4 regions of the Blastococcus sp. SYSU DS0541 genome follow, and region 1 is predicted to be linked to each of the others. Evidence: riboswitches for the same ligand, from Rfam matches in the RefSeq annotation. Region 1 holds a riboswitch; each other region holds the start of a gene.

What was found. Region 1 has a riboswitch for cyclic di-AMP ahead of ACI794_RS11840 (C40 family peptidase). Riboswitches for the same ligand answer to the same signal wherever they lie in the genome.
Region 2: linked by a shared signal. The riboswitch ahead of ACI794_RS16365 (hypothetical protein) and the one ahead of ACI794_RS11840 (C40 family peptidase) in region 1 are both predicted to bind cyclic di-AMP.
Region 3: linked by a shared signal. The riboswitch ahead of ACI794_RS15375 (peptidoglycan DD-metalloendopeptidase family protein) and the one ahead of ACI794_RS11840 (C40 family peptidase) in region 1 are both predicted to bind cyclic di-AMP.
Region 4: linked by a shared signal. The riboswitch ahead of ACI794_RS12345 (NlpC/P60 family protein) and the one ahead of ACI794_RS11840 (C40 family peptidase) in region 1 are both predicted to bind cyclic di-AMP.

The regions. Positions count from the first base shown of each region.
Region 1 is NZ_JBJHAD010000009.1:86,169-91,260, forward strand. Features, by position in the region: gene ACI794_RS11820 (ScyD/ScyE family protein) at 1-341, shown strand, start outside; gene ACI794_RS11825 (SMP-30/gluconolactonase/LRE family protein) at 417-1,316, opposite strand; gene ACI794_RS11830 (Rieske 2Fe-2S domain-containing protein) at 1,427-2,365, shown strand; gene ACI794_RS11835 (hemerythrin domain-containing protein) at 2,362-2,844, shown strand; gene ACI794_RS11840 (C40 family peptidase) at 2,902-3,420, opposite strand; cyclic di-AMP (ydaO/yuaA leader) riboswitch at 3,436-3,593, opposite strand; gene ACI794_RS11845 (helix-turn-helix domain-containing protein) at 3,880-4,533, opposite strand; gene ACI794_RS11850 (carboxyl transferase domain-containing protein) at 4,881-5,092, shown strand, end outside.
Region 2 is NZ_JBJHAD010000016.1:35,885-40,976, forward strand. Features, by position in the region: gene ACI794_RS16360 (bifunctional 3'-5' exonuclease/DNA polymerase) at 1-1,408, shown strand, start outside; cyclic di-AMP (ydaO/yuaA leader) riboswitch at 1,571-1,697, shown strand; gene ACI794_RS16365 (hypothetical protein) at 1,968-2,852, shown strand; gene ACI794_RS16370 (protein kinase domain-containing protein) at 3,101-4,981, shown strand; gene ACI794_RS16375 (hypothetical protein) at 5,075-5,092, opposite strand, start outside.
Region 3 is NZ_JBJHAD010000014.1:81,009-86,100, forward strand. Features, by position in the region: gene ACI794_RS15360 (hypothetical protein) at 1-154, opposite strand, end outside; gene ACI794_RS15365 (response regulator) at 577-1,032, shown strand; tRNA gene ACI794_RS15370 (tRNA-Ile) at 1,071-1,144, opposite strand; cyclic di-AMP (ydaO/yuaA leader) riboswitch at 1,314-1,445, shown strand; gene ACI794_RS15375 (peptidoglycan DD-metalloendopeptidase family protein) at 1,479-2,687, shown strand; gene ACI794_RS15380 (TVP38/TMEM64 family protein) at 2,723-3,391, shown strand; gene ACI794_RS15385 (maleylpyruvate isomerase N-terminal domain-containing protein) at 3,388-4,281, opposite strand; gene ACI794_RS15390 (diguanylate cyclase domain-containing protein) at 4,407-4,697, shown strand; gene ACI794_RS15395 (DUF3145 domain-containing protein) at 5,054-5,092, shown strand, end outside.
Region 4 is NZ_JBJHAD010000010.1:22,596-27,687, forward strand. Features, by position in the region: gene ACI794_RS12335 (D-alanyl-D-alanine carboxypeptidase family protein) at 1-1,707, shown strand, start outside; gene ACI794_RS12340 (hypothetical protein) at 1,790-2,113, shown strand; cyclic di-AMP (ydaO/yuaA leader) riboswitch at 2,330-2,477, shown strand; gene ACI794_RS12345 (NlpC/P60 family protein) at 2,494-3,570, shown strand; gene ACI794_RS12350 (M48 family metallopeptidase) at 3,644-4,909, shown strand; gene ACI794_RS12355 (glycosyltransferase family 4 protein) at 4,906-5,092, shown strand, end outside.

The sequences.
Region 1 (5,092 bases):
AGCACGGCCACCAGGTCGACGTGATCGAGGGCCTGACCAGCGTCACCGGGGTGGCCGTGGACCACAAGGGCACGGTCTACGTGTCCAACGTGCTCGAGGGCATGCCGATGGGCGAGGGCCCGCCGCCGGCGGACCTCGACCCGTCGACGGTCGGCGAGCTGACCCGGATCGAGCGGGACGGCGACCGCGCCACCGCGCAGGTCACCATGCCGACCGGCCTGGAGATCGAGGGCGGGCACCTGTACGCCTCGGCGTGGAGCATCGCCGGCTTCCTGGGCATGCCCTCGGCCGGTGAGATCCAGCGGGTCGGCCAGGGCGCCTTCACGGCAGCGACCCCCTGATCCGGCGGTAGGACCGCGAGGGCGGTCGGGGTGCCCGCGGGCTCCCCGGCCGCCCTCCCGGCCGCCGGGGTGGGATCAGGGGAAGCCGGCGTGCGGGACGGTGACCTCCGTCGACACCAGCACCGCCTCCCGCGCCGGTGCGCGGGTGTGCTCGTAGAAGTCGGGGGCGCAGCACAGCAGCAGCGTCCGGCCGTCCTCGCCACCGAGCGCGCAGGCGTAGGTGCCCAGGCCGTCCGGGGCGGCGACCTCGTCGACCACCTGCCCGCCCGGCGCGACCCGCAGCACCCGCGAGCCGAAGCCGTCGGCCACCCAGACGTGCCCCTCGGCGTCCAGCGTGCAACCGTCCGGGGCGACGACGACCTGGCCCATCAGCTCCTCGATCGAGCCGCCCACCGGCTCCGGGCCGAACTCCACCCACGTGCGCCGCGGGCCCAGCGAGCCGTCGGCGGCGACGTCGAAGGCCGAGAAGCGGTTGCCCCAGGTCTCGCCGACGATCAGCGTCCCGCCGTCGGGGGTGATGACCGAGCCGTTCGGGAAGCGCAACCCCTCGGCGACGACGGTCACCGTGCCGTCGGGGTCGACCCGCTTGAGCGACGCCGCCGCCGGCGCGCCGCCGCCCATCAGGTCGAAGCCGAAGTCGCCGACGTACGCCCGGCCGACGCCGTCGACCACCATGTCGTTGAGGTAGCCGCCGCAGACCCCGGAGAGGTCGGCGTGGGTGGACACCTGGCCGTCGGCGACCCGCAGCAGCCGCTGGTCCTTCATCGACACCACGAGCAGCGAGCCGTCGGGGAGCCAGCCCAGCCCCGAGGGCTGGTTCTCCACCTCGAGGACGACGGTCTCCGGGCTCCCCGGCGTCACCCGGCTCACCGTGTGCCGGTAGAAGTCCGACGCCCACCACTGCCCGTCGTGCCACCGCGGACCCTCGAAGAAGGAGCCGCCCTCCAGCACCGTCCGGAACGCTCGATCAGCCATGCCGCCGGACGCTACGACCATCCGGGCGGGCGCACGAGCCCGCCACCTCCCGTTTTCCGCCGCGGCGGGCTGGGCACGGGTCCGGGCATGGCCACGGAAGACGCGCACCGGTGAGCGTCCGGAACCTCCTCGAGCGGGCGGTGAGCCGGGTCGAGCGGATGGAGGTGCTGGACGCGCCGAGCTACCAGGTCGAGCACGGGATCTCGCTGACCTTCCTGCTGGCGGGCCGCTACGCCCGCCCGCTGCAGGACCTGCTGCACGGCGTCTGGTTCGGCCACCCCCTGCACCCGTTCCTCGTCACCGTGCCGATCGGCGCCTGGGGTGCGGCCGCGCTGCTCGACGGGCTCGACGCCACCGGCCGCGGCGGCCCGGGTACCGGCCAGGCGGCGCGCACGGTCGTCGGGTTCGGGATCGCCGGCGCGGTGGGCGCCGCCGCGACCGGCATGACCGACTGGCAGCACGCCCACGACGAGGCGCGCCGCGTCGGTCTGGTGCACGCCGCGCTCAACAGCACCGCGCTCGCGCTGCAGACGTGGTCGTTCGTGGACCGGGGGCGTGGGCGCGCGGTGCGGGCCCGGGTCACCGCCGCCGCGGGCTACGCGATCGTCCTGGCCAGCGGCTACCTGGGCGGTGCGCTCTCCTACCGGCACCGGCTGGGTGTCGACCACTCCGCGGCCGGCCGGTCGCCCCGCCGGTTCACGCCGGTCGCCCGCCTCGCCGACCTCCCCGACGGCGAGCCGTTCGGCGTCGACGCAGACGGTGTGCCGGTGGTGCTGATCCGCACCGAGGACGAGGTGCGCGCGCTGGGCGGGCGCTGCCCGCACCTGGGCGGCCCCATGGCGGAGGGGTGGCTGCACCGGGACGAGCTGGTGTGCCCGTGGCACGGGTCGCGGTTCGACCTCGACACCGGGGAGCCGGCGCAGGGGCCGTCCACGGCGCCGCTGCCCTGCTACGACACCCGCGTCCGCGACGGCGCGGTGGAGGTGCGGCGGCGGGCCCGCTGGCGCACCCCGACGGCCGTGACCACGGTGGAGGAGGCGTCCCGGTGAAGGCCGACGAGGTATTGATCGCGCACCACGACGTGCTGCGCGGGCTGCTGCGCGAGCTGGCGGAGACGACCGAGGGGCAGGCCGCCCGCCGGGAGGAGCTCCGGGACGAGTTCCTGCGCGAGATCGAGATCCACGCCCAGATCGAGGACGAGCTCTTCTACCCCGCCGTCCCCGACGTCTCCCCGTTGCTGGCCCTCGCGCACGCCGAGCACCGGCAGATCGACGACCAGGTCGCCACCGTCATGCGCATGGACGTCACCGACCCGGAGTTCGCCACCGAGGTGCGCATGCTGGAGAAGACGGTGCGCCACCACACGATGGAGGAGGAGGAGCGGATGTTCCCCCAGTCGCACGCGCTGGGGGAGCAGCGCCTCGAGGAGCTCGGTGAGCAGCTGCGCGCGCGGAAGCAGGAGCTGGCCGAGTCCGGCGGGATGCGGCTGATCATCCGGCTCAAGCGCGCCACCCTGCGCCACCTGTAGCCGCGCGGCGGGCCCCCGGTCGTGCGCGGACGACCTGGGACCCGCCGTCGCAGGCGCTCAGACGATGCGGCGCGCGGTGTTGTAGCCCCACATGCTGTCGACGGGCACGACCGCGACCGGGTTGCCGAAGGTCGAGGAGTGCACCATCAGGCCGTCGCCGATGTACATGCCGACGTGGCCGACCGGGTCGTAGAAGAAGATCAGGTCGCCGGGCTGCAGGGAGGCCCGGTCCACGTAGTGGCCGGCGGTCGACTGGGCGCGGGAGGTCCGCGGGATCTCGATGCCCGCCGCCTGGTAGGCCGACCAGGTGAGACCGGAGCAGTCGTAGCCCCCCGGGCCGGTGCCGCCCCAGATGTAGGGCTTCCCCTGCTGCGCCAGCGCCGTGTCGACGGCGACCTGCGCGGCGTGGTTGGGGGCGACGGCGGTGGTGGTGACGACGGTGCCGGTGCCGCCGCCGCCGTCACCGGTGGAGGCGGTGGCGGTGAACGGGGTGAGGGCGATCCCCGCACCGGTGAGGAGCGCGAGCGCCGCTCCGCGGAGCGAGCGACGGGTGGTGGTCGTACGAGTGGTCGTCATGGACGACGGTTTCTCCTGTTCTCCGACAACCGCCTACCGGGTGAGCTGACGGGTTCGGGCGGGGAACGCGCCCGGCGCCCCGGACAGGCCGGTGGCGCTTCACCCCACTACTGCGGTGGGTCCCCGGTCCGGGCTCCGGCGTGCGCCGGCGCCCGGTTCGGCGGTGTCCGTCCGGGTGTCACCGGGGGCGGTGACGGGGGAGCCCGGCCGGACCGGCGACGACGCTAGGTCGGTCACGGAAAGGTCACAAAGCGGCCGACACGCCACCCGTGGGGGTCGCGGGGCGGAGTCCGCGCGGGGCTCCGGACCGCGACTCGCGAGCCGACCACGGGAGATCCGTCGGCCCCGGACGGGCCGCCTCGGCACCGGGTTACCGACCGTGTGCGGCCCTGTACTTCTCCGGACAGCGGCGCTCCTGCACTCTGCGTGCTCGGCCACTCCGACCTCGTAGCCAATTCCTCAGCCGACGTCGCAGCCGCACAGGCAGTCCTCGACGTGCACCGGCCGGCCGCTCCGGTCGTCGAGCTCGTGGCATGCCGGTGGGCACGCGCACGACCAGCCGTCGTCGAGGTGCCGGAAGGCTCCCGACTCGAATCGCCGCCGGAGCTCCTCCTGCCGCCGTCGGGCGGCGGCCGCCCGACGGGCCGCGGTGCGCTCCTCCGGGGAGTCGCCGGGCCGGGGGACGAGGTGGTCGTCCGGGCGGTCGCGCTCGCGGTCGGCGGGGTCCACCCAGGGGCATCGACGGTCGAAGGTGTACGTCGGTCGTGGTCGCCGGGGCTGGTGCTCCCACCGCGAGGCGCGCTCCTCGCTCAGCATCGTGTCGAGATGGGCGGGGAACCGTCGGCCGACCCTGTCGCGGACCGTGCCCGCCGCCATGCCCGCGACCGGTCGTCCCGCGTCATCGAGCAGGCCGAGCCGGAGGCCGGCAAGCGCCGCGGCGGCCGCGAGCATCCCGGCGTCCATGCCACGGTCACCGGATTCCACGGCCGCCACCGTGGACTTGGAGACGCCCAACCGAGCCGCCAGTTCCCGCTGGGACAGGTCCGCCCGGCGGCGGATCCGCCGCACCAGACCGCACAGGTCGAACTCCGCCGGCCCACCGTCGTCGGTCACCGGCCGAGCCTCTCCACCGGAGGCGGTGCGGCACGACCCCTGGTGTCCATCTGTGGACAGTCGCCCTCTGCCCACACCGGCGGGGCAGAGGGCGACTGTGCCCACTCCGGCGGGGCAGAGGGCGACTGCGCCGGGGAGGTTTGGGTGGCGCGCTCACTCTCTGCCCACTCCGGCGGGGCAGAGGGCGACTGTGCCAGCGAGGTGTCGGTCGGGCGCTCACTCTCTGCCCACTCCGGCGGGGCAGAAGGCGACGTTCTCCGGCGAACCTGTGCGGGCTGAGCGGCGGAGCACCCGGCCGCGGTGACCGGGGCCACAGTGGCGTCCGGGGCGCGTGCGAGCATCCCCGGGTGGCCCGCCTGCTCATCGCCAACCGCGGCGAGATCGCCGTCCGCATCGCCCGCGCCGCCGCCGCCGAGGGGCTGGCCTCGGTGGCCGTCACCGCCGCCGACGAGCCCGACGCCGCGCACCTGGCGGCCGCCGACGAGGTGCACGTCCTCCCCGGCAGCGGCCCGGCCGCCTACCTCGACGCCGCGGCGATCGTGCAGGCGGCGGTCGCCAC
Region 2 (5,092 bases), on a different contig from region 1:
GGAGCGGTGCAGCGACCTGCGGCTGGGCCACGCGATCCTGCGGCGGTCGCCGTTCGCCGCCCGGGAGCTGCTGGCCGGGGAGGACACCCCGGGCTGGGACGCGCTGGCGCCCGGCCCGCCGCCGGAGTCGGCCCTGTTCCCGCTGGCCGACCCCGCCGACCTCCTCGACCCGCTGGCCGAGCACCGGCGCCAGCAGGCGACCGTGGCCGCCTCGCCGGAACGGGACCGGCTCGCCCTGCTGCTGGCCGCGGAGTCCTCCGGTGCGCTGGTCGCGGCCGAGCTCGCGCACACCGGGCTGCCGTGGCGCACCGACGTGCACGAGCGCCTGCTGACCGGCCTGCTCGGTCCGCGCCCGTCGGCCGGTGCTCGCCCGGCGGTCCTCGAGCGGCTGCTGGGCGAGGTCCGGAGGTCGTTCGGGGCGCCCGCGCTCAACCCCGACTCGCCCGGCGAGCTGCTGCGGGTCCTGCAGCACGCCGGGCTGCCGATCGCCGATACCCGGTCCTGGACGCTGGAGCAGCTGGACCACCCCGGCATCCCGGCCCTCCTGGAGTACCGGAAGCTGTCCCGGCTGCTCGCGGCCAACGGGTGGGCGTGGCTGGACACCTGGGTGCGCGACGGCCGGTTCCGCGCGGTCTTCGTCCCCGGTGGGGTGGTGACCGGGCGGTGGGCGTCCTCCGGGGGTGGGGCGCTCTCGGTGCCCACCGTCGTCCGGCCAGCGGCGGTCGCCGACCAGGGGTGGCGGTTCGTCGTCGCCGACGTCGCCCAGCTGGAGCCGCGGGTGCTGGCGGGGATGAGCGGGGACGGGGCCATGGCCGAGGCGGCGCGGGCCGCCGACCTCTACGCGGGGATGGTCGCCGCGGGCACCGTGGCCACCCGGGCCGACGCCAAGCTCGGCATCCTCGGCGCGATGTACGGCGGCACCCGGGGTGAGAGCGGGCGCATGATGCCCCGGCTGGCGCGCCGCTACCCCCGCGCCATCGGGCTGGTGGAGGACGCCGCCCGCGCCGGGGAGTGCGGCGAGGTGGTGCACACCCTGCTCGGCCGGGGGTCGCCGCGGCCCGGGGCGTGGCCGCACGAGGAAGGGGACCGGGCCCGCCGCGCCTGGGGCCGGTTCACCCGCAACTTCGTCGTCCAGGGCACGGGCGCGGAGTGGGCGCTGTGCTGGCTGGCCGACCTCCGCAACCGGCTGTGGCGGCTCGGGGACGGCGACACCGTCGGCGCGCGGCCGCACCTGGTGTTCTTCCTCCACGACGAGGTGGTGGTGCACACGCCCGAGCACCTGGCCGACGAGGTGGCCGAGGCGGTCCGCGCCGCCGCGGCGACCGCCGGGCGGCTGCTGTTCGGCGCCTTTCCCGTCGACTTCCCGCTCGACGTCGCCGTCGTGCGGTCCTGGGCGGACGCCGGCTGACGCGCGCCCGCGCTACACCACCGACCGGGCCGGCGGCCCACCGCGACACACGTCACGTCCTGGAAATCGGCGCCTGCGGATTGTCACGACTGCATAACGACGGTTACGGTGGCTGGGCCCGGCCGGTCGTTCTCTCCCCGCCAGGGGAGGTCCGCCGGGCGCCGCCGAGCCGTCCTCCGGGACGGGCCGGGGACCCACCGCAGCACTGGGGTGAATCGCGCGCCGGCCACGTGACGGCGCGGGTAGGGCGACTTCCTGCGCCCGAATCCGTCAGCTAACCCGGTAGGCGGCACCACGGAAGAAACGGAGAGCCGCCCCGAATGGCGCGCCCCTGCACCGCCGCACGACCCTGCGCCCGCCGGCACCGCCGCCTCCGGGCCCGTCCGCGGATCTGATCGCACGCGCCGCCCGGCGCCCCGCCGGTCGCCCGCCGACCCGCACCGGCCTCCCCGCCGCTGCGTGCCGGCCCCGCGACCCGCGCCCGGGCCCGCTGTCCGCATCCTCCGCGGTCCGCCGTCACCGGCCGACCGCGCCCCACACCCCGGAGCACCCGAACACCATGGACCCCCGCACCACCACCGGCCGACGCGGCCGGCTCGCCCTCCACCGCCCGCCGGCGTCCGTCCGCCGGCCGGCCCTCTACCTCGCCGTCGCGGTCGCCGGCGCCGTCCTGGTCAACGGCCTCGTCGGTACCGACCCCGCCGTCCAGGCCGGGGCCACCACCTCCGAGTCCGTCAGCGTCGCCCAGGAGCTGGGCCTCTCCGCGCAGTCGGGCCCCGTCGACGTCACCGAGGACCTCCAGGCGCTGGAGGACCTGGCGGCCAGCCGCAGCACGCGCGAGGCCGACCAGGCCGCCGCGCAGCAGGCCCAGGCCGCCGCCGACCAGGCGGAGCTGGACCGGCAGAAGGCGGAGGCGGAGGCCGTGGCCCGCGCCGAGGCCGAGAAGAAGGCGGCCGAGGAGGCCGCGGCGGCGGAGGCCGCGGCGGCCGAGCAGGCCCACGAGCACGCCCCGGCGGCCCCGGCCAGCCCGACGCAGCAGGCGCGGGCGGCAGCCACCGCCGCCGCCTCGGTGGCGGCCTCCGCCGTCGCCCGCATCACCAACAGCTCCGGCAGCGTGCGCCCGCAGGTCCAGGCCGCGGCCGACGCCGTGGTCAGCAACGTGCCCGGCGCCGCGGGGATCACCCTGGGCGGCACCCGGCCCAGCGCCGCCGACCCGGGCGGGCACCCCTCGGGGCTGGCGCTGGACTACATGGTGATGTCGAACGCCGCCCTCGGGGACGCCATCGTCGAGTACCACCGCGCGCACTGGGCCGAGCTCGGCGTGGACTACCTCATCTGGGAGCAGCGGATGCTCTCCTCGCCGGGCGGCTCCTGGCAGGCCATGGAGGACCGCGGCAGCGGCACGGCGAACCACTTCGACCACGTGCACGTCAACTACAACTGAGCACTCCCGCAGCGGCTCCCAGGTGACCCGGCGGATCCCGGCCGGGTGCCTGCGTGCTGTCCCTCTCGGAGCGGATCCCCGCGGCCGGTAGGGCGGTCGGCCCGGCCGACCGCCGCTTGCAACCTCGTCGGGCGTGTCGCGGTTCAGGCCCCCTCGTGGTGGGCACCCATGAGAGGCGCACGGGCACGCGAGGACGCACGGGGTGGACCTCGCGAGCACCGACACGAGGAGATTCGGGAGATTCGGGAGTGACCACGGCCGGAACCAGCCGACGATGCCTGGACGGCCGCTACCAGCTCCACGAGCTCATCGCCGTCGGTGGCATGGGCGAGGTCTGGCGGGCCAGTGACCAGCAGCTCCACCGGACGGTGGCGGTCAAGGTGCTCCGCAGCGAGTACGCCGACGACCCCGTCTTCGTCGCCCGCTTCCGCGCCGAGGCCCGCCACGCGGCCGGGTTGAGCCACCCGAACATCGCCGCCGTCCTCGACTACGGGGAGACGACGGCCCCGGACACGGGCGAGCACCTGGCCTACCTGGTGATGGAGCTGGTCGAGGGCACGTCGCTCTCGGCGCGGCTGGCCGAGGAGGGCTCGCTGGACACCCGGGCCACGCTGGCGCTGCTGCGGCAGGCGGCCGCGGGCCTGGCCGAGGCGCACCGCGCCGGCGTGGTGCACCGCGACGTGAAGCCGGCCAACATCCTGCTCGGCCCGGACGACACGGTGAAGCTCACCGACTTCGGCATCTCGTGGTCGGCGGGGAGCGCCCCGATCACCGGAACCGGCCAGGTCGTGGGCACCGCCCAGTACATGTCGCCCGAGCAGGCGCGGGGGGAGCACGTCAGCCCGGCCAGCGACGTCTACGCCCTCGGCCTGGTCGGCTACGAGTCCCTCACCGGGCACCCCGCCTTCGACGGCGACAACCCGGTCACCGTCGCGCTCAAGCAGGTGCAGGAGGCCCCCGAGCCCCTCCCTGCGGAGCTGCCGCCGGACGTCCGCGCCCTCATCGACGCCGCCCTGGTCAAGGACCCCGACGAGCGCCCGCGCGACGGCGGGGCCTTCCTCGCCGCGATCGAGGAGACGATCCGGCGGCCGTCCGGCGAGGCCCCGACGCAGTCGGTGGTGGCGGCGCCGGTGCAGCGTGAGCGCCGGGCGGAGCGCGCGCGCAAGGCGGCCGCGAGGCGCCGGCCCGCCCGGGTGACCCGTCCGGAGCCCGGACCATCCGCCCGCCGTCCGCTCGTCGCGGTGCTGCTGCCGCTGGTGGCCCTGCTCCTGCTCGGCGCGGGTGCGGTGGCTCTCGTCTCCGGACCTGGGCCGGACACCACCGCCTCGGACTCCTCGGCCGGCGTGGTCTTGCACAGCGAGGACTACCTCGGCCGCCCCGCCGCGGAGGTCGCGGCCGAGCTCGGCGCCCTCGGCCTCACCGTCCGGCAGGTGGAGGACCCGACTCGGGAGCGCGCCCCCGGCACGGTGACCGGCCTCGACCCGGTGGTCACCCTGCTCCGCCCGGGTGACGTGGTCCGCCTCTCCGTCGCCGTGCGGCCCGGCGCGCGCTCGCCCGTGCCGGCGCCCTCCACCGGTGGGGGTGCGACGCCGGTGCTGCGTCCCGAGCCTGTCGCGCCCGCCCCGGAGCTCCCGGCGGAGGACCCGGTCCGGAACGGCCCGGCTGCGGGCGGTGGGAGCGCTCCGGCCCCCGGCCGTCCCGCGGCGCCCACCGGCGACCCCACGACCCCGGCCGGGGGCGGCGACCCGACGGGCGAGCCGACCACCCCGGCGCAGGGCGGCGACCCGACGGGGGAGACGGCGACCCCGCCGGAGACCGGCGGCCCCACGAGCGAGCCGACCACCCCGCCCGAGACCGGCGGCCCCACGAGCGAGCCGACCACCCCGCCCGAGACCGGCGGCCCCACGAGCGAGCCGACCACCCCGCCCGAGACCGCCGGCCCCACGAGCGAGCCGACCACCCCGCCCGAGACCGCCGGCCCCACGAGCGAGCCGACCACCCCGCCCCAGACCGAGGACGAGGAGGACGGGGACGACGGCGGTGAGGACGACGGTGACGAGGACGACGGCGACGACGAGGACGTCGATCCGGAGGCGTCCGGGCAGGTGTCGTCCGCCGCGCGGGTCTGACCGCGCGAGCGCCGTGGCCTGACGACCGGTCAGCCGCGGGCGGGGGTCATCGCCTCGCGGGCGTGGTCCACCACAGCGGTACGGGGACGCGGCTCAGAGCAGCCGGTCGAG
Region 3 (5,092 bases), on a different contig from region 1:
TGGCCTGATCGGCGCGGCGTTCGAGGATCTCGGCGGTCACCAGGTGCCCGGCCGCCCGTCGCATCCGCGCGAGCCGCCGGAGCCGCTCCTGGCGCTGGGGCGGCCCGTCCTGGAGTCCCGCGGACCTGACGCGCGCATGCTGGTCCGTGGTCATGGCACACCTCGAATTCCTGCCGGTTCCCCGTGCACCGGTGAGGACGCGGCGACGCGCACCGCATGACGCGCAGGTCCAGGACGACGTGACGAGGCGCGGATCCCGCGTCATGCACCAGGGATCCGCGCCTCTTCCAGCGCGGGACCGACCGGTGCCGCGTCATGCGTCGCGTCATGCACCGCGTCCTGCCGCGTATCAGTCAGAGAGCCTCCGGCGCGGGGCGGACGGGAGGCGGGGGCGTGACCAGAGGGGGGACCATGCGCCACCGCTCCGGTGCCATGACGCTGTGCGGATCCGTCGGGCGCGGAGGGAGGCCGGTGACGGCGACCGGGCGCGGCACGGCCCTGCACGGCAGCCGGGAAGGGGCGCACGCGGTCCGCGCGTTCCGTGACGCACGGGGGGCACGGAAGGCGGGACGAGAGGTGTCCGAGATCCGGGTGGTGGTCGTGGACGACCACCCCTTCCTGCGGGAAGCGCTCACCGAGCTGCTCGAGGCGGCCGGCGGCATCGCCGTGGTCGGGCAGTGCGCGGACGGGACGGAGGTCGCCGACGCCGTGCGGCAGCTGCGCCCCGACGTCCTGCTCCTGGATCTGCAGATGCCCGTGATGGACGGCCTGACGGCGGCCCGTGGTGTGCGGACCGCTCACCCGGAGGTCCGCATCGTCTTCCTCACCGGCGGCCTCGACCCGGCCAGCGTCCGCGAGGCCCGGGCGATCGGCGCAGCCGGCTACCTGCTGAAGGACGACGATCCCGCCGAGCTCTCCGGTCACATCCGGGCCGTCGCGGCCGGCGGCTCGGCGTGGCACCCGCGCGCCGCGGCACTGCTCGGCGACGAGCCCGGGACGGCGGACCCCGAACCGCACGACCCGGGAACGTGACACTCCTCATGTCCGGGCCTCGCCCAGAGGGCGCCGAGTGGGGCGGGTGGGGCTCGAACCCACGACCCAGGGATTATGAGTCCCATGCTCTGACCGGCTGAGCTACCGCCCCGGCTCTAGCAGCCTGCCAGACGCCGGTACGTCACCCGCGTCGCGACTCGGGACCCGAGTGGCGGACCGAGATGGTTCGTTATGCGCCTGTGACATATCCAGGTTTAGCTTGTACCGTCTCTCGCGGCCCACCCGATCCCGCTCCCGAACCCGGGGGCTCGGGCGGGCCCCGCCGAACTCCGCGGTCTGACCGCCGCGGGGACCGGGGACCCATGTTCTCTGGGGTGAATCCCGCCTGCGCCTCCACGGGCAGGCTGGTAGGGCACGTTCCGGCCCGAACCCGTCAGCTGACCTGGTAGGCGGACCGAGGAACGGAGACCGTCGCCTTGGCGACCATGCACCACCTGCGCCGCAGCCTGCGGCGACCACGCCGCGCCGCCGGCCGGGCGACCATCGCCCTCACCGCGCTGCTGGCCCTGTCCCTGATCGGGACGCAGTCCTCGTCGGCGGCCCCGAGTGGAGCGCAGAGCGAGCACGACCGCGTCGCCGCCGAGGTCGCGACGATCGAGCAGCGCGTCCGCGAGGCCGAGGAGCGGCTGCAGCAGATGACGCTGCAGGCCGAGGAGGCCAGCGGCGCCGTGCTCACCGCCCAGGCCGAGCTCGACCGCGCCAGGCAGCACGCCGACGCGATCGCCGCCGAGCTCGCCGCCGTCCGGGAGGCCGTCGGCCGCACCCAGGACGACGTCGCCACCCTGGGCCGGGAGGCCTACATGGGCAGCGACGAGGCGTTCACCGAGCTCGAGATGGTCCTGCACGCCGAGGGCCCGGGTGAGCTGCTGCAGCAGGCCGCGACGCTGGATCTGCTCGGCGAGGACCGCGCCCGGGTCCTGGAGGAGCTGCGGATCGCCGAGGCGCGCGAGGCACGGCTCGACCAGGAGGCCAAGGCCGCCGTCGCCGAGCGCGACGCCGCCGCCCGCACGGCGCAGGAGGCCCAGGCGGAGGCCGACCGTCTGCTCGCCGCGGCGCAGTCCGAGTTCGACGCCTTGACCGCGGAGAAGGCCAGCCTGGACCAGCAGCTGCGGGACGCGGAGATCCGGCTGCTCGAGGTCAGGGGCGCCGAGGACGCCGCCCGCGCGTACGACGCCGCGCAGGCGGCGGAGCAGGCCGCGGTCATGACGGTGGCGGCCGCGCCGGGTGGTAGCGGTGCCGCGCTCACCCAGGGCCGGGTCACCTCCTGCTACGGGGCGCGCTGGGGCACGATGCACCTCGGCGTGGACATCGCCGCGCCGATCGGCACCCCGATCTACACGCCCGAGCCGGGCGTGGTGCTGCAGGCCGGGCCGGCCAGCGGCTTCGGGCTCGCCGTCGCGATCCAGCACCACGACGGGGTCATCACCGTCTACGGGCACGTGAACCAGTTCTTCGTGTCACCGGGGCAGGTCGTCAGCGGCGGGCAGCAGATCGCCGAGGTCGGCAACCGCGGCCAGTCCACCGGTCCGCACCTGCACTTCGAGGTGCACCGCGGCGGCCTCTACGCCGACCGGACGAACCCCGTCCCGTGGCTGGCGCAGCGCGGCATCTCCCTGGGCGGCAGCTGCAGCTGACCGGTCCCGCGCGCCCCGTGCGGCAGGATCGGGGCGTGCGGACGGCGGTGGATCGGACCTGGCTGCGGGCAGCCGTCCTCGGCGTCCTGCTGGTCGGCGGTGCGACAGCGGCGCTGACGCTGGACCTGCCGTCGGCGGACCACCTGCGGGCGGCCGTGGCGGGCGCCGGCGTCGCCGCCTGGCCGGTGCTGGTGGGCGCCGTGGCGCTCGTGCTGCTGGCGCCGGTGCCGCGGTCGGTCGTCTCGGCCCTGCTCGGCGCGGTCTTCGGGCTGGCGGCGGGGCTGGCCGTGGCGTTCGCCGGCGGGCTGCTCGCCGCCGTCCTGGCGTTCGGGCTCGCCCGTGGGCTGGGGCGCCCGGCCGTCGCCCGGCTGGCCGGGCCGCGCCTGGACCGGTTGGTCGCGGGGCGCTCGTTCGCTGCGGTGCTGGTCACCCGGCTGGTGCCGGTCGTGCCCTTCGTCGGCGTCAACTACGGGGCCGGCCTGGCGGGTGTCCAGCTGGTGCCCTTCGTGGCCGCCACGGCCGTGGGGCTGGTCCCGAGCACGGTGCTGCAGGTCGGCGTCGGCGCCTCGGCCGGCGTGCTCCTGGCCCACCTGGGCGCTTCCGTCGTCGTCCCGGGCACCGTCTGCGCCCTCGTCGCGCTCGCTGCCGGCATCGCCTGGTGGTGCCGGGGCCGGACGACGCGGCTCGCGCGCGGCAACGCCTAACCGCGGCCGAACAGCCGCCCGAGCACGCCGCCGGCGCCACCGACGGTGCGGGCGGCCAGCTGCAGGATCGGTCCGCCCGGGATGCCCGGCACCTGCTGCACGATCGGCGCCAGCTGCAGCAGGCCCGGCACGTCGTGCACCTTCAGCCTGCGGCGGGCCGCCGCCGGGACGGGGTTGACCCGCCCGGACGCGGCATCGAGCAGAAGGGCGGCGGCGGCCTCGACGGCCGGCCCCTCGACGACCCCGGCCGGCACCCGGCGCACCTCCCACCCGCCGCCCGCCGAGGTGAACCCCCAGCCGCCGTCGGGCGTGACCAGGCTGACCCGCCCGGAGATGCCGGTCGAGGCCGCGAGGGCGCCGGTGACGTCCGTCAGCGCCGCCAGCCCCGACTGCAGCACCGAGGTGGGCGGCGGTTCCGCGCCGCAGGAGACCAGGTCCAGCCCGTGGACGGCGAGCTCGTACGCCTGGCCGAGGACGACGCTGAGCAGCGGCAGCCGGCCGACGACGGAGACCGCGGGCGCGGTGTCGAGCTCCACGGGCTCCTCGGCCAGGTACCGGGCGGTCGCCTCGCGGTTGCGGCGCACCGCGGCCAGCACCTCCTCCCGCGAGGCGCCGCGGTGGGCTGCGGTCACCCGCGCGTTCACCGCGTCCGGGTCCGGCGGCGTCCCGGTCGCGCCGGCCCGCGCCGAGGCGACGAGGTCGCGCAGGGCGGCGTGGTCGTCCCAGCAGCCCAGGTGCACGCAGATCTCGTGCGCCCGCCACCCCGGCAGGCGTGAGGAGCGGTCGAGGTCCACCGACTCCGCCTGGGCCAGGAAGACGTCCCACGCCTCCAGCACCATGCCGGCGACGACGTCCCGACCGGCCTCGGCCATGCCCTGGTGCGCGCCCACGGCGCAGGCCCTACCCGCACGTCGCGCGGTGCAGGCATCGCCGATCGTGGCCCCGGTCACGCGCACGAGGATGACGGCGCCAGGCACCGCCGGCGGGCTCGGGAGGACTCTCGGGGTCGGCGGCTGTGGCGGAGCCGGCGCGCGGGCTCCCCGCGCCGGCGGCCTACCGGGAGGGCCACGCGGCCGGCGACGTCCCGCTCTCCGCGGTGGCGACGGCGCTCGCCGGCGCCGTGCGCGAGGCCGACACCGTGGCCCGGCTGGGCGGCGACGAGCCCGCCGTGCTGGACGCCGGACCCTCGTCCGTCCACGCCGTGTCGCCCAGTCGCCACGCAGAGTCAACGATCGCCCGACCGGATCGGCTGGTCGCAGGCCGTGAACGCGGCGCCCGCGTCCCACCGAGCAACTACGCTCAGTGATCGGAGGGTCGACCACCTGGGCGCCGAGCAGAGGGCGAGCCGACCGGCACGGCGCCCGCCGAGCGCGTGGACCTGTGAATACGCTGACATGGCTGGACGTGCTCGGTCACAGATGGTATTGGCCGCTGACCAGCAACAAGGCGCCGATCTGATGCAGCGATGCCACCTGCGTCCCAGGAGTCACAGCCGGGCTGGCGCGATGGGGCCTCCATCGTGCAGACTTGTCGCGGGAGCCCTGCTCCGCCACTGCCGATAACGGCGCGTCACCGAATCGATGGGTCCGTAGGGGAAGACGAGACCGATCGAGTCGATGGAGGTGCCCGGTGCAGCGACGGTCAACCCAGGGTGTCGTCTTCGTGCACTCGTGCCCGAAGGCGCTCTGCCAGCATGTCGAG
Region 4 (5,092 bases), on a different contig from region 1:
CGCCGGCGGGTGGCGCTCGCGACGCTGGCCGCGTGCGCCCTCGTGCTGCTGCCGGGTGCGCCGGTCGCCGCCGCGCCGAGCGACCAGCCGGGCGGCACGTCGGGCGTGCTGGAGAGCCGCGACCTCGACCACCTGCAGCGGCGGGCCGCGGAGGTGCAGGACGACCTGCGGGCCCGCCAGGCGGAGGTCGTCGCGGCGCGCGAGGCGCTCGCGGAGGCGCAGCGGTCGGTGGACGAGGCGAAGGCGGTGCTCGACGACGCCCAGGGCGTGCTGGCCGGGCACCAGCGCGAGGTGGCCGGTTACGCCGCCGCCGTCTACCGGGACGGCGGCTCCGTCACGGCTCTCACCCTGCTCCTCAACGGCGGGGACCCCGGAGAGGTCCTGTCCGGCATGGGCTTCCTCGAGGTGGTCGACGCCCACGCGGCCCAGGTCATCGGCGTCGCCGAGAGCCACCGGCGCAGCGCGCTCGACCGGCGGGAGCACGCCCAGGCCGCCCTCGACCGGGCCCAGGTGCGGGCCGACGAGGTGGCGGCGCGGGTGGCCGATCTGGAGGCGGCCGCCGAGGCGGTCACCGCGGAGCTCGGCGACGTGCTCGCCGTCGTCGACGGCCAGCTCGCGGCGCTGCAGCGGGAGCAGACGACGGTCAACGAGCAGACGGCGGCCAGCTGGCAGGCCTACGTCGACCAGCTCCGCGCGGCCGGGCTGGCGGAGGTGCCCGCCGCCGCGTTGCAGGACCCCGAGCTGGCCCTGCCCGACCGGCTGGTGCCGGTGGCTGCGAGCGGGGGCGGCGCCCAGCGCGGGGTCGCCCAGCTGCCCGGTCGCCCGACCTCGATGCTCGTCCTCCCGATGGAGACGCTGACGGCGGTCGGCGGGGCGATGGAGGCGCTCGGGCAGCCGTACGCGCCCGGGACGGCAGGGCCCGACTCCTGGGACTGCGGCGCCCTGGTGCAGGTGGCCTACGGCCGGACCGGGCTGTCCCTGCCCGCGACGCAGGGCGACCTGTTCGCCCGCACCGTGCCGGTGGACCCCGCCGACGTGCTCCCCGGCGACCTGGTCTTCCTGGGCTCGCCGGAGGGCGGGCTGGGGCACGTGGGCATCGCCCTCGACACGCGGACCATGGTCACCGCGGACGCCCGGGCCGGCGCCGTCGTCGTGCGGACGCTGCCGGGCGACCAGGTGATGGGGATCGGTCGCCCGGTCCTCGGCCAGCGGGCCCGCGTCCCCGTCCCGGAGCCGGCCGCGGGGGCGTTGCGGAGCGAGTGCGGCAACACCGTCTACCCGCCCAGCTACGACGGCGGCCGGGCCTGGGGCGGCTACCCGAACGGCCTGATACCGCCGAGCGCGATGTGCCCCCTGGGGGTGGGCGGGCACTCGCTGAGGTGCGACGCGGCCGCGGCCTACCGGGCCATGGCGACGGCCTACGAGGCCGCCTTCGGCCGCCCGCTGTGCATCACCGACTCGTACCGCACCTATGCGTCACAGGTGCGGCTGTACGGGGAGAAGCCGGCGCTGGCCGCCGTGCCGGGCACGAGCAACCACGGTTGGGGCCTGGCGGTCGACCTGTGCGGTGGCGTGCAGTCCTTCGGGACGCCGCAGTACGCGTGGATGGAGGCCAACGCCGGCCGGTTCGGCTACCTGCACCCGACCTGGGCCGACCAGGGGAACGGGCGCGAGGAGCCCTGGCACTGGGAGTACGCCGGCACCTGATGCACCCGTTCCCTGGTCGCGCGGCCGGAAATGTCGGTGACCCCTCCTAGCGTGCGCAGCGACTCACGGAGGAGAAGAAGCGATGCTGATCGACTGCGACACCTGCACTGCCCGCGGGACCGGCTGCGCCGACTGCGTCGTCACCGTGCTGCTCGGCGCCCCGCCGGGTTGGCAGGGGGTCGACCCGGTCGTCGTGCCCATGACCGGGCGGGCGGCCCGTGGTGGTCCCGCCGTGGCCGCCGAGGACGTCGTCGTCCCGCCGCCGGGGGTGGTGGTGGAGTTCGACGAGGTCGAGCGCCGGGCCGTGCGGGCGCTCGCCGAGGGCGGCCTGGTGCCCCCGCTGCGTCACCCGAACGGGGCCGGCGGTCACGACGGCGAGCGGTCCCGCGGACGGCGCACGGGCTGACGTCCCGGACCGCGCCGACCGGGGCTTCTGCCCCGCAGCGGAGCCTCCGACGGGGAGGCGCGCCGCTGACCTGGGGATCTCCCTCACGCCGGGTTCCTCCAGTGATCATTTGTCACGCAGGTATCACGATCGTTAGGGTTCACGCCGTTCGGCCGGGTGGTCGTCATCCGTCGATGGATGGCCTCGACCGGACACCGCCTAATCACCGCACGGCGCGCACCACCGGCGCCGGAGGTGTACCGGGGACCCACCGCAGTTCTGGGGTGAGTTCTCCCGCAGCCGGCCCGCCGGTGCGCGGGGGATAGGGCCAGTCTTCCCAGCCCGAACCCGTCAGCTAACTCGGTCGGCGGTTGCAGAGGAAGAACGGAGAGCCGCCGCACGTGGCGACCCCTCACGCACTGCTGACGCACGCCCCCGAACAGCTCGGCACCGCCGACCGGTGCAGCTCCTCCCGCGCCCGTCGCTCCGGGCCCCTCCGCTCCGGATTGCTGGTCACCGCCGCCGCGGCCATGACCGTCACCTTCCTCCCGGGCACGGCGTCGGCCGTCCCCGGCACGGCCGACGCGGTCGCCGCCCAGGTGGCCCGGGCCAGCCACGAGCTCGAGGTCGTCTCCGAGGAGCTCAACGAGGCCAAGGTCGTCCTCGCCGGCCACCAGCGCGACGCGGAGGCCGCGAGCGAGGCCACCGCCGAGGCGGAGGCCCGGCTCGGTTCCCTCGACGGGCACATCCGCCGGCTGGCCCGCAGCGCCTACACCGGCAGCGGCATGTCGCCGCTCGACGTCCTGCTGACCAGCGACTCGGCCGACCAGCTCGTCGACCAGCTGGGCACCCTCGACGCGATCGCCGGGCACACCAACGACGTGCTCACCGAGGTGTCGCAGGCCGCCGAGGACGCCGAGGAGTCCCGCGAGGCAGCCGAGAAGGCCGCCGCGGACGCCCAGCGGACGGTGGAGGAGATCGCCGCCCGGCAGGAGGAGCTGGAGGCGAAGATCGCCGAGTACCAGCGCCGCTACGAGGAGCTCACCGCGCCGCAGCGGGAGCAGGTGGCGCAGGCGCACGGCGGGGCCGGCCTCCCGGCGCCCAGCGGCGTCGTCGCGCCGAGCTCGGCGGCCCAGGCCGCGGTGAACGCCGCGCTGGCCCAGCTCGGCGACCCGTACGTCTGGGGCGCCGGCGGGCCCAACGCCTTCGACTGCTCCGGCCTGACCTCCTACGCCTACGCCGCGGCGGGCGTGACGCTCCCGCACTCGAGCCGGTCGCAGAGCCAGATGGGCAAGCCCGTCTCGCGCAGCGAGCTGCAGCCCGGTGACCTGGTGTTCTTCTACAGCCCGGTCAGCCACGTCGGCATGTACATCGGCAACGGGCAGATGGTGCACGCCTCGACCTCCGGCCAGCCGGTGAAGGTGGCGAGCCTGGATTCGATGGGCAACTACAACGGAGCCCGTCGCATCGCCGGCTGACCGCCACCCGACCTCTGTCGGCCGGCCTGTCCGGAGGCGAGGACGACGGCGTCGGCTCACTAGGATCGGCCGGGTGAGCGTTCGCCGGGCCGCCCTGGTGGCCGCGGCCCTCCTCGGGATCGCCGTCGTCGTCGTGATCGCCGTCCGCACCCCGTGGACCGTCCTGCCGGAGCCGCCCGGCGGCTACACCGAGCCCGACCCCACCGCCGGCCTCGACCCGGCCCGGATCGAGCGCGCCGAGGCGTTCGCGGCCGCGCTGCGGCCGGCGTCGCTGGTCTCCCTGCTGCTGAGCCTGGGGGTGTCGGCGGTGCTCGGCCTGACCCCGCTGGGCGCCCGATTGATGCAGGCCGTCGCGGCGCGGGTGGGCGACCGGTGGTTCGTCCAGGTGCTGGTGGGGGTGCCGGTCCTCCTGCTGCTGGGGCGCCTGGCCACCCTGCCGCTCTCGGCCTACGCCGAGTCGGTGCGCACCCGCTACGGCCTCTCCACCCGCGGGTGGTGGCTCTGGCTGCGCGACGTCGCGGTCTCCCTGGCGATCAGCGTGGCGTTGACCGTGGTCGTGGTGCTGGCGTTCCTCTGGCTGGTTCGCCGGGCCCCGCGCACGTGGTGGGCGTGGGCGGGGGCGGCCGTCTCCGGCCTGGTGGTCGCCGGCTCGTTCCTGTACCCGGTGGTCATCGAGCCGGCGTTCAGCACCTTCGATCCCCTGCCGGCGGGGGAGCTGCGCAGCGACCTCCTGGCGCTCGCGGAGCAGAACGGCACCCCGGTGCAGGACGTGCTGGTCTCCGACGCGTCCCGGCGGACGACGGCGCTCAACGCCTACGTCTCCGGCTTCGGGTCCACCCGGCGCATCGTGGTCTACGACACGCTCCTCGGGGAGCTGCCCGACGCGGAGATCGAGTCGATCGTCGCCCACGAACTGGGGCACGTCGCGGCCGACGACGTCCTGACCGGCACGCTCATGGGGGCGCTGGGTGCGGGCGCGGCGACCGCGCTGCTCGGCTGGCTGCTGACCTGGGCACCGCTGCTGCGCCGGGCCGGGGCCGAGCGGCCCGGTGACCCGCGGGTCGTGCCGCTGCTGCTGTTCCTCGTCGCCGTCGGCGGCCTGCTCGGCACACCGGTGCAGAACTTGGTGTCCCGGCAGATCGAGCAGCGCGCCGACGTGCACGCCCTCGAGCTCACCCGCGACCCGGAGGCGTTCATCGACATGCAGCGTCGGCTCGCCGCGACCAACCTCGGCGACCCCGATCCTCCGGCGGCCTGGCACTGGTTCTTCGGCAGCCACCCCACCACCGCGGAGCGGATCGCGATGGCTCAGGACTGGGCCCGCCTGGAGGGTTCGTGAGCCGCACGCTCGTCGTCACCAACGACTTCCCGCCCCGGCAGGGCGGCATCCAGACCTTCGTCGCCGCGCTGCTGGAGCGGCGACCGCCGGACTCCCTCGTGGTGCTCGCGTCGGACGCCCCGGGCTCGGCGGGGCACGACGCGGGGCTGCCGTACCCGGTGGTGCGCCGCCCGACCGGCATGC